2 linked regions of the Terriglobus albidus genome follow. The main gene of each other region encodes a partner of the protein of the gene in region 2 in a complex. Links are inferred from orthologs where the notes say so. Each region holds a gene or a part of one and is shown on either strand. Other genes may lie near its edges.

Region 1 (7,230 bases), 900 kb from region 2 along the record:
TCAATGCCTTCTACCAGCACCTTGATGTTGCCATCAGGCATTTTGACGCTTTGCACGATGTTGCCGATGGTGCCTACCTGGTAGATATCGTCGGCGCTGGGATCGTCTACCGTGGCGTCATGCTGTGTCGCCAGGAAGATGCGGCGGTCGCCATTCAACGCCTCTTCCAACGCGCGTACGCTGGACTCGCGGCCGACGACGAACGGAGTCATCATGTGAGGAAAGATGACCATATCGCGTATGGGCATCATTGGCAGCTTTTGAACCTCGCTGCTTAGGACTTCTTTCGAGCTCATATCTGTCATTCCTCCCATTTAGACGCGCCAGCGCACAGCTGAGATGCGGTAGTGGTTCCGCGGCGTTCCGATGATTGTAATTCGCTTTGCCTTAACATGCGGGGCAACTCGCTTTGTTGAAGTGAAAGAAAATCGCCGTGGCTTGAAAGAGCCACGGCGATGGGTACGAAAGTGTAGAAGAACAGGCTATTTAGCCGGCTTTTTCCAGAGGGAGAGAGGTCGTCATGTCGCGGTTTTTCACCATCTCGTCCGTAATCTCCAGTTCCTTGATCTTCTTGTTGCCCGGCACGTTGTACATCAGGTCGAGCATCAGCTCCTCCAGGATCATGCGCAGGCCGCGGGCGCCGACCTTGCGGGCAAGAGCTTCACGCGCAATAGACTGTGCAGCTTCGGCGGTGAAGGTTACCTTGACGCCCTCGTACTCAAACAGCTTGGAGTACTGCTTCAGGATGGCGTTGCGCGGCTTGGTGAGAATCTCGATGAGCGCTGCCTCGTCCAGCTCGTCCAGGATGCCAAGCACCGGCAGACGTCCGATGAACTCGGGAATCAGTCCGTACTTCAGCAGATCCTGCGGTTCAGCCTGACGCAGCAGCTCGGTATCACGCTGCGCGCGGATCGGTGTAATGTCGCCGGCAGGCGTCTCCGGTTCGGTCAAGGTCTTGAAGCCAAGGGCCTTCTTGCCCACGCGGCGTGCGATGACGCGCTCCAGGCCGACAAACGCGCCGCCGCAGATAAACAGGATATTCGTCGTGTCAACTGCGGTGAACTCCTGATGCGGATGCTTGCGTCCGCCCTGCGGGGGAACGTTGGCAACGGTGCCTTCCAGAATTTTGAGCAGTGCCTGCTGAACGCCCTCGCCCGAGACATCGCGGGTGATGGAGGGGTTTTCGTCCTTGCGGCCGATCTTGTCGATCTCATCAATGTAGATAATGCCGCTCTGCGCACGCGCGACATCGCCATCCGCCGCCTGCAGCAGCTTTAGAATGATGTTCTCGACGTCTTCACCGACGTAGCCGGCCTCGGTCAGCGTAGTCGCATCCACGATCGCGAAGGGAACATCCAGCATCTTCGCCAGGGTCTGCGCCAGCAGGGTCTTGCCGGAACCGGTGGGACCGACGAGCAGAATGTTGGACTTTTGCAGCTCAACATCGTTGCCGCGCGTCCGGTTCATCTGAATGCGCTTGTAGTGGTTGTAGACAGCAACTGCAAGCTTCTTCTTCGTCAGGTCCTGACCGATGACGTACTCATCGAGGAAGGCCTTCACTTCATGGGGCTTGGGCAAGTGTGCTGGAGCGGCGCCTTGCTGTTTCTCACCGCGGTCGTCTTCGAGAATGGAGTTGCAGACGGCAACACACTCATCGCAGATGTACGCGCGAGGATAGTCAGAGGGAGAAGAGATTAGCTTGGCGACTGCGTCCTGCGACTTATGGCAGAACGAGCAACGGAGGGATTCATCTGAGCCCCGTGATGTTTTCATCGGTAAGGCGACTCCTGGTTACAACGGGCCGTGCTGGGGAACTTGTTGTCAGTTTACACCCGTTTCGCATGTCCCTTCGGGAACGGGTATCGACCTTATTTCCCATAACCAAAATGGGAAAACGCCCGGAACCACTCCCGGGCGTTTCACTGTACGCCGATTGCGTTTGCATTTCAAATCAACCGCGAGTGCGATCAATAATATCGTCGATCAGGCCATAGTCCTTGGCCTGCTGGGCGCTCATGGTGAAGTCACGGTCGGTGTCGCGTTCGATCTGTTCGAACGTCTGACCGGTGTGGCTCGCCATGATGGTATTCATGCGCTCACGCAGACGAAGAATCTCGCGGGCGTGGATGTCGATCTCCGTCGCCTGCCCCTGAATACCGTGGCCCATGATGAGCGGCTGGTGGATCAGGATGCGGGAGTTGGGGAGAGCAAAACGCTTGCCCTTGCTGCCGGCCATCAGAAGAAATGCGCCCATGCTAGCCGCCATGCCAATGCACAGCGTTTGCACATCATTCTTGATGTACTGCATCGTGTCGTAGATTGCCATGCCGGCGCTGACCGATCCGCCGGGCGAGTTGATGTACAGCATGATGTCCTTCTCCGGGTCTTCACCGGAGAGGAACAGCAACTGCGCAATGATGACATTCGCGATCTGATCGTCGATCGGCGTCCCCAGGAAGATGATGTTGTCGCGGAGCAGACGGCTGTAAATGTCGTAAGCGCGTTCGCCACGACTCGTCTGCTCAATCACCATGGGTACAAGTCCCATACTTCTCCTCTTCTCTACCTGTAGTGGCGCCAGGGGCGCGAGTTGATCGCCTACGAAGCCAGCTTGTCGTAGAGCACGTTCCCAGTCTTTTCGCGACGAAGTTGTTCCCGGATTCTATTGAGGCCGCCATCCGACGTCAAACGCTGCTTCAACTGCTCCAGCGGCTCACGCGACTGGATGGAGAGAATCAGCAGCTCGCGATCCACATCTTCATCGCTGACCTCGACGTTTTCGGTTGCGGCAATCTTGTCCAGGATGAGTGATGCCTTGACCTCACTGACGGCCTGATCGCGCTGTGCGGCGCGCAGGCGGACGAAGTCGAGCTTGCGCATGTCTTCTGCCTTCATGCCCTGGGCTGCCAGAGCGCGCAGGCCGCGATCCAGACGGGCATCGATCTGCTGCTGTACAAACGACTCCGGAACAGGGAACTCAAACTTTGCGATCAGCTCTTCGACCAGCTTCTCTTTGGCCTCATTCTCGAGCGCGTGCTTCTTGCGATCGGAAGCATGCTCGCGGAGCTTGCTGGTGAACTCATCCCAGGTCTCGTAGTCGCCGAGCTGCTTGGCCAACTCATCGTTCTGTTCCGGCAGCGTCTTCTTCTTGATGGCCTTGACCTTGACGTCGTAGCTGACGGTCTTACCAGCAAGGCGGGGCTCACCGAAGTCAGCCGGATACTCGACCTCAAGGGTCAGCTCATCACCCGGCTTCTTACCCTGCAGCGCATCGCTGAAAGCGGGAAGGGTGTTCTTACCGCCCAACTCTACCGGTACGTCTTCTCCGGTGATGGGCTCTGACGGTGTTACGTTCTCCAGACCCTCTTCGCCGACTGTCTGCGCCAGCGGCTTGATCTCGCCGGTGAAGCTGATCTCGGCCAGGTCACCAGTCGTCAGGGTACGGTCGTCCGTAACAGGCTCAATGGTTGCCTGCGAGTCCAGCGCGCGATCGAGCTCTGACTGATACTCCTCTTCGGTAAGCTCAACCGACGGCTTGGCTACCTTTACAGAGTCGTAGCCGGTGATGTCGATCTCAGGCAGCACTTCAAAGGCAGCCTTGAACTTCAGCGGCTGGCCTTCGAACAGTGTCAGCTCAACGATCTGCGGTTGAGAGACCGGGTTTACGTTCTGCTCTTCCAGCGCGAGACGGAAGCGCTCGCTGACAAGCTGCTCCATCACTTCCTGACGGACGTCCTGGGCAAACTTCCGCTTGATGACGTTGGCAGGAACCTTGCCCGGACGGAAGCCCGGAATGCGCGCCTGCTTCTGGAACTTGCGGACAACCTTATCGAATGCAGCGTCAACGGCCTCGACCGGCGCTTCCACAGAGATCTCGCGCGTCAGGTCGGGGTTCAACACCGGGCCATGGTCATGATGATGGTGCGCGTGGTCGTGATCGTGATCATGGTCGTGGGTATGATCGTGCGCTGCAACTTCGGTGGTCGGGGTCTCGCTCTGAGGCGTCTCCGCCGCGTTCAACTCGTTGGTCTCAGTAGGGGTCAAAACAGTGCCTTCCAGGGTTTGAAAATCTCACGTCGCGGCGCCGGGTCAGAGGACCACTCGACGCGCAGAAACGACTCTCTCTATCCTAGAGCATTTTTCCTGTTGCTGGGTATCCCGGGAGGAGCGTGCAGCGGCGTTTTCATTGCGGAAAACGCCCATAAATGCACAAGCCCCGCCGTACACCTACAGGAAAAATGCTCCTAGGGCCGCGCCGGAACGGGGTCAAACGTTGAGCCGTCGCTGACCGACTTCACCTGGGCGGACGGGATGAACAATTCCAGACGCACCCTCCATTGCAGCGTTTTTCCAGGAGCCAGCATCAAGTCATCCGCTTTTTCCGAATCAAGAGGTTTGCCGGAAGAATCGGTCGGATTGGCGACCGGTGAAACCACAATCCAGTTTTTTCCAGAGGGCGCAAATACCCGTATGCCATTGATGGAAGCGGACATACCGACCACGCGCAGGCCATAGTCGATCGCCGGATCACGTAATTCGACGGTCGGTCCGTTGTCGAAGAGGGCGGGCTTTGGGTTGATGAGAGTAACGTCGAGATCCTGTGTCCCAAATGCTTTGCCCAGGCGGGCATTAAAGCCGTCGGAAGTGCTGAGATTGCCCCCGATTGATGTTTTCGGGAGACGCACGGTGGCTTGTGCGCGATTGCCGCTCGGGATGGCAAGCCGGGGATACCACCCACTGCTGACGGGAACAGGCTCTGAACCGATGTTGGTTGAAGAGATCACCAGATCGATCGCCCTCCCGCTTAGCAGAGTCGATACGGTTACCTGTAGTTTGCCGGGCCAGTGGCCGCCGAAGTTTCCCGTCTCATAGGTCGCTCGTCCTTCACTTCCATCCGGCATGGTGTTGATCTGAGGGATCGAGGTGCTCATCGGGCTCAACAGGCCGAATCGGGCCATCGGTGGCGCGGCCGGGCGATCAGGATCGATCACAACGGGCAGGGAAACGGCCTTCCCATGAACGTTCACGACGAGATTCTTTCCGTCGGCACTGACGGAGCCGGCAAGCGGGTTGGCAAAGGGAACAAGAAACGCTCCACCAGCGATCGCATTGGCTTCTCCATGACTATCCGCGTCTGTTCCTGTCATCAGGGCCGCGATCTGGCTGAGAGAGGGAGCATTGAGAAGTTCCGTTTCTCCACGGCCGGGCAGGTACGCCTTGATGGATGCGATGTCCATGCCGCGCCCGGGAAGCACCGTGATCGCAATAAACTCGGGGACCTCGCCGCTGTAAGTCTGAAGGCGCTTCAAGGTCAACGCCTCCTGGCCGCCGAATTTGGGCGGAGCAGGCGGAGCCGGTACTGAGTCGTCTGTGCGGGCCAGGCGCTTTAGCGCCGCAGCGCCCTGGCCCCGTTTGCAGCCAAGGCCCGGGACCAGCAAGGAACTTGAGAGAGTAAGGGCAATGAGGCCGTCTCGCAGCCCATTCCGCCGAGGAGTTTGAAGACGAAAAACCTGAGAACCAGTGCTGCGGGGGGCAGGGAAGATTTCGGACAAACCGTTGCTCTCCTCGTACTTAACTTCCGGCTAGTATACGCAGCCCGATCCTGAGGCTATCTACAATTGCACTGCACAGATTGCACTATTCTTAAAGCGGATCTGTCTTATGTCTTCCCGTTTATCGTTGCCCGTGCTGGATCAGGTTGTTCAGTCCATTGTTGCCTGCGAACGGTGTGAGCGGCTTCGTGCCTACTGCAAGGGAATCGGAGAGACAAAGCGGCGCGCTTATCTGGACCAGACCTACTGGGCCAAGCCAGTGCCCGGATTTGGAGATCCCAGGGCTCGGATCCTGATTCTCGGGCTGGCGCCGGGAGCCCATGGAGCCAACCGTACGGGACGTCCTTTTACCGGGGACGGTTCCGGAGACTTCATGTATCCGGTGCTGCATGCCATGGGGCTGGCTTCTAAACCGACGGCAACGCATCGTGACGATGGTCTGAAGCTGAAGCACAGTTACATCGCGTCCGTAGTGCGATGTGCGCCGCCAGGCGACAAGCCAACACCGCAGGAGATTCGGAACTGCTCGCCGCACCTCACCGCCGAGATTGCCGCGCTCAAGCGGGTAAAGGTTGTCGTTTGTCTGGGGAAGATTGCCTTTGACGGTTATCTGGCCCACCTGGTTAATACCGGGGAGCTTGCAAGCAAGCGAGGCTTCGGCTTCGGCCACGGAGCAGAATACGTTTTGCCGGGCGGCGTGCATCTGATCACGAGCTACCATCCTTCGCTACGGAACACGCTTACAGGGAAACTGAACGCAGCGATGTTTTCAAAGATCTTTATCCGGGCAAGGGAACTGGCCCGGTTGGATTAGGTGGTGTCATCAAATCCTGTCGTCAAGAGTTTGATGACACGCTATCGCCGCATCGCAGTGACGGCGTGACGGGTAAGAGGCTTTTTCCGGTTGACGCGATGCCTGGGCGTCAGGGTCATGCTCTCTAAACTCGGAAGTTCAGCGGTTGATGCCGATTTTGCAACCTTCTCGCGCCCGCCGCGAAAGGCGAGCACTATTGGGAGCCCAATGAGCACGAGATACAGTCCAGCCTGAAAAACGTCTTGCATGGCTGCACTGTACGTCTAATTCCAGCAATGGAACTAGACCGTTCTGAGAAGGAGCACTCGTCTGGATATTGGCGAATCTGGTGCTGGTTTTATCGAGGGTTAGCTTTTCCCGCCGGCGCGGGCGGCAACAATAGCGGGGCCGATGAGCATAGCAACGAAAACTGCGCCGAGAATGAGGTCGTGCGTCATAATGGTGATCCTTTCGGAGGTGCAGTGCTGGGCTGCTTGCTCTGGGGCCCGAGGAGAGAATGATTAGAACAATCTAAGGATGTACTGTCATGGTACACACGGCCATTCCACCTTTTGGTCAGCGATGCCACAAAGGTGGATGGCCCAAAGGTGCTATTTCGGTAGTGGATCTCGAGAGCCGACCCTATTTTTCAGGAACCAACCTCTCCGAAGCTTCATCCATCACAGTAACCAGGGATATGACGTTCCCGTACTTGGCAAGAAAGGCAAATATTATGAACGCTAAGGGAATCTGGATCGCATTTGGAATCGGCGTCGCAGCCGGCGCGACTGTCGCGCTGCTGTATGCCCCACAGTCCGGCGAACGTACCCGCCGCCAATTGAGGAAGGGCATTGATGATGCCGGAGATTATCTTGAGGACGCCGC
Region 2 (7,091 bases):
TTTTGGGAGTCGACGATGACCGAAGGCGAAGCGAAGCCGACGCTGCATCCCATCCCGTTGCAGGCTTCCCCGGTCCTCTTCAGCGACTGGTTATAGAGCTTGGCGACCCACCAGTTGTTTTCCCCTGGAGGATTGGCCGCAATAAAGGCGATGTTCTGCGAATCGGCAGACCAGGAGAACTCATAGACATGCAGATTGGCGGGCGTGATGGCATACTGCAGGCTGCGGTCGGCAAGGTCGACCTTTTCAACCCGCTGAATTTCGATGCCATCTTCGCCGATCACGCCGGCTGGCGGCTTCATGGCTGAGGTAGCTCCCGCGCTGCGCGTGGCGTTTTCGACAAAAAGAAAGGCGACGGAGTGTCCGTCAGGAGAGAACGCCGGTTTGGTGAGTGCACCCTTTAATGTGGTGAGTTGCTGGAAGCGATTGTCGGCCGCAGTCCAGAGAAAGAGCTCCCACTGTCTCTGGCGTTTCCCATCCGTCGAACAATTCGAGAGAAAGGCAAGCGTCTTCGAGTCCGGACCCCAGGTAGGACTCTTGCTGGCGCAGGCGGGCTTTAGTTCATTGCCTCCGGGCGAGAGAATGCGGTCTTCTCCTCCACTATTGGAGGCCGAGAGGTGTAACTGATCTCCGGCCGCGCCAGGCGCCACCCATGCAACATAGTTGCCGTCGGGAGAGAGGATGGAAGCCGAAGGTGTCCGGACCCGGGCGAGGTCCGCAAGCAGTTCCGGAATACGAGAGCTCTGCTGCGCCGGCAGAAGTGCGGCGGAAAAAAGGATGGCGGCGGCGATCGTACGCATACGTCTCAGAATAGTGGCTCGGAACCTTCGCGTGGAATGTTTCATACACATTCCGACTCATGGAGGAGAATCACTTTGGCGCCCCAAGCGTCTCTTGAGAAAGAGGAACTCTTTTTTGAAAACCACTCTGGCATGTTGTACCCGATTTGCAGGATCACTTTTGCTTGCCGGCGGTATAGCCCTTTCGCCCGTAGTGCATGCAGAAGCAGTACCGGTTTCGTCGTCTCTTCCGGACTCTCCCCAACCGCAGCAACAGGCAAAGGTGCATCCCGAGGACGGCCAGCAGACCAAGCGGATTCTCGGCGTCCTGCCCAACTTCCGCTCGGTATCGGCGGATCAGGTGTTGCCGCCGCTCTCGCCGAAGGAAAAGTTCAAGCTGATGACGCAGGACAGCTTTGACTATTCGGCGTTCGCCTATGTCGGCATTATGGCTGGGGTTGGGATGGCGCAGAACTCCTACCCGGAGTTTCGCCAGGGCGCCGCAGGATACGGTCGCTACTACTGGCACAGCTTTGCCGATAATGTGGGCGGCAACCTGATGTCAGAGGCTGTGGTTCCGACGATTGCGCGGCAGGACCCGCGTTACTACACCATGGGCCATGGCGGGCTGATCAAGCGTACAGGGTATTCGCTCTCCCGGCTGGTGGTGACGCGTACGGATAGTGACCACCGCAGCTTTAACTTTGGAGAAGTTGTCGGTAATGGCGCCGCCGCGGGAGTCGCCACCCTGTATTACCCGGGAAGAGAACGGACCTGGACCAAGACCGGCCAGCGCTGGGTGACCTCAGTCGCCCTGGATGGCGTGAGCGACCTGATTAAGGAGTTCTGGCCGGACGTCAACCACAGGCTCTTTCACGCCCACTGAAGACTGCGTGATGGCACGCTCTGGCCCAAAAATTGACTCTTTTTATACTTCTTGGTATTGTTTGGAGGTTCCGCGTATTTCCGGAACTCGTCCGCGTGTGGGCAGAAGTGAGCTCCTGGCGGCGGGTAGGGCAGAAAAAGCTCTGTGCGGGAGGGATCACTGGGGATAACCGGTGGAAAACCCTGTGCGAAATTCCGGATAGAATAGAGATATCGCAATGTGGAGGCCAATGGCCTTGACGGATGCGAACCCCTCGATCGAGCCTGCGACACCCTCCTCCCGGGATGGGCTATGTGGGCCGGAACAGCGAAACGGAGTCGGGCTGGTCTGCAGGCTGCTTTGAGTGAAAATCTCAAGGTGTGTTTGTGGGCGGAGAGACCTGGCCACCGTCGACTGTTATTCGCTTGGTTGGTTTGGTGGTGCCCCGTGGCTGCGGATGGGCCGTGGGTAAAAGGGAATTCGAAGCTGTGGGCTTCGTCCAGGTGCCTGGAAACGGTGTCTGGAGATTTTGCGCGAGTGCGCAAGGTTTAGGTTGGACGGCGGTTCTGGGGCTTATTGCGGGCTCCGGGCTTGCCGGTAAGTAGTTTGGAAGCGATTTGCAAGGAGTTTTAGAGTGCCTACGTTTCATCAGCTCGTGAAGAAGGGCCGCACGGCGCCCCGCTACAAGACGGCCAGCCCCGCATTGCAGGGTTCGCCCCAGCGTCGCGGAGTCTGCACCCGTGTGTACACCCAGACCCCCAAGAAGCCGAACTCGGCTCTGCGTAAGGTGGCACGTGTCCGCCTTACGAACGGAATCGAAGTGACGACGTATATCCCGGGCATTGGCCACAACCTGCAGGAGCACTCGATTGTGCTGATCCGCGGTGGCCGTGTGAAGGATCTGCCGGGTGTTCGTTACCACGTCGTGCGCGGCACGCTGGATTCGGTTGGCGTTGCCAACCGTAAGCAGAGCCGTTCGAAGTACGGCGCCAAGCGTCCGAAGGCTGCCGCCAAGTAGTCGTTGAGTATTAGCTGCCGAGGGTCGCGGATGCGGCCTGAAGCAAAAGCCTGGTTGCTTGAGATGTTGACGGCTCCAGGGGAAGAAGAGGAAGAGAAGGAATGCCACGTAAAGGTCATATCTCGAAGCGGGAAGTTGCTCCGGATCCGGTGTACAGCTCCACCCTGGTAACGAAGTTCGTGAACAGCATGATGTGGGGCGGCAAGAAGTCGACTGCCCAGAACATCTTCTACGAGAGCATGAAGAACCTCGAGGCCAAGGGTGGCGATGAGGCGATCAAGCTGTTCAAGAAGGCCGTGGAGAACGTGAAGCCCCTGCTGGAAGTGAAGAGCCGCCGTGTGGGCGGCGCCAACTATCAGGTGCCGATCGAAGTGAACCCGGAGCGTCGTACTTCGCTCGCAATCCGCTGGCTGGTGACCTATAGCCGTTCGCGTGGCGAAAAGGGCATGGTCGATAAGCTGACCGCCGAGCTGCTGGATGCGGCTAATGGTCGCGGCGCCGCGATGAAGAAGAAGGAAGATGTTCATCGCATGGCTGAGGCGAACAAGGCCTTCGCTCATTATCGCTGGTAGTTTTCGTCTGCGGCGGGTAATACCCGCCGCAGTCAAGAAGTAAGAGTCGTACCGGTGCAGCAATGCGCCGGAGTCAACTAGGAAGCAACCGCGAGCGAAAGCTCGCAGAAGAGAAGAACTAAAGTGGCACGCACGATTTCGCTGGACAAATGCCGCAACATCGGCATCATGGCCCACATCGACGCCGGTAAAACGACAACGACGGAGCGCATCCTGTTTTATACGGGTGTGAACCATCGCATCGGTGAGGTGCACGAAGGCACTGCGACCATGGACTGGATGGAGCAGGAGCAGGAGCGCGGCATCACGATTACCTCGGCTGCGACGACCTGCTTCTGGAATAAGTACCGCATCAATATCATCGATACCCCGGGCCACGTGGACTTTACGGCTGAGGTGGAGCGTTCGCTGCGCGTGCTGGACGGCGCGGTAGCCTGCTTTGATGCTGTTGCCGGTGTGCAGCCCCAGTCGGAGACGGTGTGGCGTCAGGCTACCAAGTACCGCGTTCCGCGTATCTGCTTCATCAACAAGATGGACAAGAACGGCGGCGACGCTGAGCATGCAACTCAGACCATCAAGGACCGTCTGGGCGCCAAGGCCGTGATGCTGCAGATTGCCGTTGGTGCTGAGGCTAACTTCAAGGGGGTGGTTGACCTGGTCGAGATGCGCGCCATTCTGTGGCATGACGAGACCATGGGCGCCAAGTACTCGGTCGAAGAGATTCCCGAGAACCTGAAGGAGAAGGCGATTGCTTTCCGCAATCAGCTGATTGAGTCTGTTGCCGAGAGCGATGATGCGCTTCTGGAGAAGTTCCTGGAAGGTCAGGATCCATCGGCTGACGAGCTGAAGGCTGCCATCCGTAAGGCAACGATCGGCATGCATATCTTCCCGGTTCTGATGGGTTCCTCCTTCAAGAACAAGGGCGTGCAAACGCTGCTCGATGCTGTGGTGGACTACCTGCCGAGCCCGCTCGACGTTCCTCCGATTGAGGGTATCGACCCTGACAACCCGGAAAAAAAGCTGGCCCGTAAGTCAGATGACAACGAGCCGCTGGCTGCGCTGGGCTTCAAGATCATGACCGATCCGTTTGTCGGCCAGTTGATCTTCATCCGTGTCTACTCGGGCGCTCTGAAGGCCGGCGACACGGTGCTGAATCCGCGTACCGGCAAGACCGAGCGTATCGGCCGTCTGCTGAAGATGCACGCCAACAAGCGTGAAGAGATTACAGAGATCCTGGCTGGCGATATCTGCGCCGCCGTGGGTCTGAAGAATCTCGTCACCGGCGACACCATCTGCACAGAGAAGAGCCCGATCGTTCTCGAGTCCATCGACTTCCCGGATCCGGTTATCTCGGTCGCGGTAGAGCCGAAGACCAAGAGCGACCAGGAGAAAATGGGCATGGCGCTGGCGAAGCTGGCGCAGGAAGATCCCACCTTCAAGGTGCACACCGATCCTGATTCCGGTCAGACCATCATCTCGGGTATGGGCGAACTGCACCTCGAGATCATCGTCGACCGCATGATGCGTGAGTACAAGGTCGAAGCGAACGTCGGTAAGCCGCAGGTTGCGTATCGTGAAACGATCCGTCAGCAGGCTGAGGCGGAAGGTAAGTACATCCGTCAGACCGGTGGTTCGGGTAACTACGGCCACGCCAAGATCCGTATCGAGCCGAATGAGCCTGGTAAGGGCTATGAGTTCTCGAACGACATCAAGGGCGGCGTGATTCCGAAGGAGTACATCAAGCCGATCGACCAGGGAATCCAGGAAGCGCTGCAGGGTGGTGTGCTTGCCGGCTTCGAGATGGTCGACATCAAGGTCTCGCTCTACGACGGTAGCTACCACGACGTCGACTCGAACGAAATGGCCTTCAAGATCGCCGGTTCCATGGCGTTCAAGGAAGCCGCCAAGAAGGCAAAGCCGGTACTTCTGGAGCCGATGATGGCTGTCGAAGTGACGGTGCCCGAGGATTACATGGGTACCGTGATCGGCGACCTGAACTCCCGCCGCGGACGTATCGAGGGCATGGAGATGCAGGGCGGCCAGCAGGTGATCAAGGCGACGGTTCCGCTGTCGACCATGTTCGCTTACTCGAACAACCTGCGTGGATCGACACAGGGACGCGGCAACTTCTCGATGCAGTTTGCACACTATGAAGAGGCTCCGCGCTCGGTATCGGAAGAGATTATCGCCAAGGTACAGGGCAAGCAGTAAGCCTGAAGTCAAAGACGGACTCAAGAATTCTTAGAAGCTAAGGACGGAGAAGAAGATGGCGAAGGAAAAATTTGACCGGTCGAAGCCGCACGTAAACGTGGGAACGATTGGGCATATCGATCACGGTAAGACGACGCTGACGGCAGCGATTACGAAGGTCCTGTCGAAGCACAATCCGAAGAACGCGTTCCGTTCGTTTGACACGATCGACAACGCTCCTGAGGAGCGTGAGCGTGGTATTACGATCTCGACGTCGCACGTGGAATATGAGACGGCGAACCGTCACTATGCGCACGTGGACTGCCCCGGCCACGCCGACTACATCAAGAACATGATCACGGGCGCGGCGCAGATGGACGGCGCGATCCTGGTGGTGGCAGCGACCGACGGTCCGATGCCGCAGACCAAGGAGCACGTTCTGCTGGCTCGCCAGGTAGGCGTACCGTACATCGTTGTATTTCTGAACAAGTGCGATGCGGTTGAGGATCCTGAGCTGATCGACCTGGTGGAGATGGAAGTGCGTGAGCTTCTGTCGAAGTACGAGTTCCCGGGCGATGACGTTCCTGTGATCCGTGGCTCGGCTCTGGGCGCGCTGAACGGCGAAGCACAGTGGGAAGCCAAGATCGACGAGCTGATGCAGGCCGTGGACGACAACGTACCGCAGCCTGACCGTCTGGTTGACCTTTCGTTCCTGATGCCGATCGAAGACATCTTCTCGATCTCCGGCCGTGGAACGGTGGTTACCGGCCGTATCGAGCGTGGCAAGGTGAAGGTAGGCGAGGAAGTGGAGATCGTTGGTTTCCGCGACACCCGCAAGACTGTTGTCACCGGCGTGGAGATGTTTAAGAAGCAGCTGGACGAGGGTCTGGCGGGCGATAACGCCGGTCTTCTGCTGCGCGGTGTAGCGAAGGAAGACGTGGAGCGTGGCATGGTGCTGGCCAAGACTGCGTCGATCACCCCGCACACGGTGTTCAAGGGCGAGGTGTATGTCCTGTCGAAGGAAGAGGGTGGCCGTCATACGCCGTTCTTCTCCAACTACCGTCCTCAGTTCTACTTCCGTACGACCGACGTGACGGGCACGGTCAAGCTGCCTGAGGGCCGCGAGATGGTGATGCCTGGCGATAACGTCAGCCTGGAAGTAACGCTGCACACGCCGGTAGCCATGGAGAAGGGTCTCCGCTTCGCGATCCGTGAGGGTGGCCGCACCGTCGGTGCAGGCGCCATCGCTGAGATCGTCAAGTAAGACCACAGCGGATGGTGGAAGCTGTCCGCGAAAACAAGCAAATTAGGGTGGCTGGTGGAACCAGCGCCAGCCACACCTCAACCCGATCTTTGCAGCAGGAAAAGAGAAGAAGATGGCAGGACAACAGAGAATCCGGATTCGTCTGAAGGCTTATGACTACCGCGTGCTTGACACGTCGACGGGCGAAATCGTTGAGACGGCAAAGCGTACCGGCGCACAGGTTGCGGGACCGATTCCCCTTCCCACGCTGAAGAACAAGTACTGCGTTCTGCGTTCGCCCCACGTCGACAAGAAGTCGCGCGAAGCTTTCGAGATCCGTACGCACAAGCGTCTGATCGACATTCTGGAGCCGACGCAGCAGACGGTGGACGCGTTGATGAAGCTTGATCTTCCGGCCGGTGTG

The links.
Region 1: the proteins of rpsG (region 2) and tig are in contact, whole or in part, in a crystal structure (PDB 3GTY), measured with the Thermotoga maritima proteins. The link is inferred for Terriglobus albidus from one-to-one orthologs. Residues at the interface, in WP_004081843.1 of Thermotoga maritima: Lys34, Lys52, Lys55, Glu59, Arg62, Gln63, Glu66, Asn67, Lys69, Val71, Arg95, Ala109, Lys110, Lys111, Gly112, Arg113, Pro114, Glu117, Glu121, Ile124, Ala125, Tyr127, Asn128, Asn129, Thr130, Gly131, Lys135, Asp139, Arg142, Met143; in WP_004081061.1 of Thermotoga maritima: Glu122, Val124, Val129, Leu130, Tyr133, Glu188, Gly259, Ile262, Tyr263, Glu266, Ser270, Glu273, Gln274, Glu277, Arg308, Gln311, Ile312, Ser315, Tyr316, Glu325, Arg329, Arg336, Leu363, Phe366, Trp367, Arg373, Leu377, Arg381, Leu384, Glu387.

Annotation. Positions count from the first base shown.
Region 1 is NZ_CP042806.1:3,173,738-3,180,967, forward strand. The notes cover bases 1,822-4,752. They hold tig (trigger factor), read right to left. Parts: upstream 4,045-4,752; coding sequence 2,599-4,044; downstream 1,822-2,598. Other genes in these bases: clpP (ATP-dependent Clp endopeptidase proteolytic subunit ClpP), read right to left, coding at 1,952-2,548; FTW19_RS12620 (hypothetical protein), read right to left, coding at 4,245-4,752. In the rest of the region: lon (endopeptidase La), read right to left, coding at 1-296; ATP-dependent Clp protease ATP-binding subunit ClpX, read right to left, coding at 487-1,773; more of FTW19_RS12620, read right to left, coding at 4,753-5,309; FTW19_RS12625 (uracil-DNA glycosylase), read left to right, coding at 5,662-6,366; FTW19_RS12630 (YtxH domain-containing protein), read left to right, coding at 7,079-7,230. UniProt on the Bacillus subtilis protein: Involved in protein export. Acts as a chaperone by maintaining the newly synthesized protein in an open conformation. Functions as a peptidyl-prolyl cis-trans isomerase.
Region 2 is NZ_CP042806.1:4,077,100-4,084,190, reverse strand. The notes cover bases 1,707-4,498. They hold rpsG (30S ribosomal protein S7), read left to right. Parts: upstream 1,707-2,763; coding sequence 2,764-3,234; downstream 3,235-4,498. Other genes in these bases: fusA (elongation factor G), read left to right, coding at 3,358-4,498; rpsL (30S ribosomal protein S12), read left to right, coding at 2,279-2,662. In the rest of the region: FTW19_RS16210 (S9 family peptidase), read right to left, coding at 1-800; FTW19_RS16205 (hypothetical protein), read left to right, coding at 916-1,665; more of fusA, read left to right, coding at 4,499-5,445; tuf (elongation factor Tu), read left to right, coding at 5,501-6,688; rpsJ (30S ribosomal protein S10), read left to right, coding at 6,801-7,091.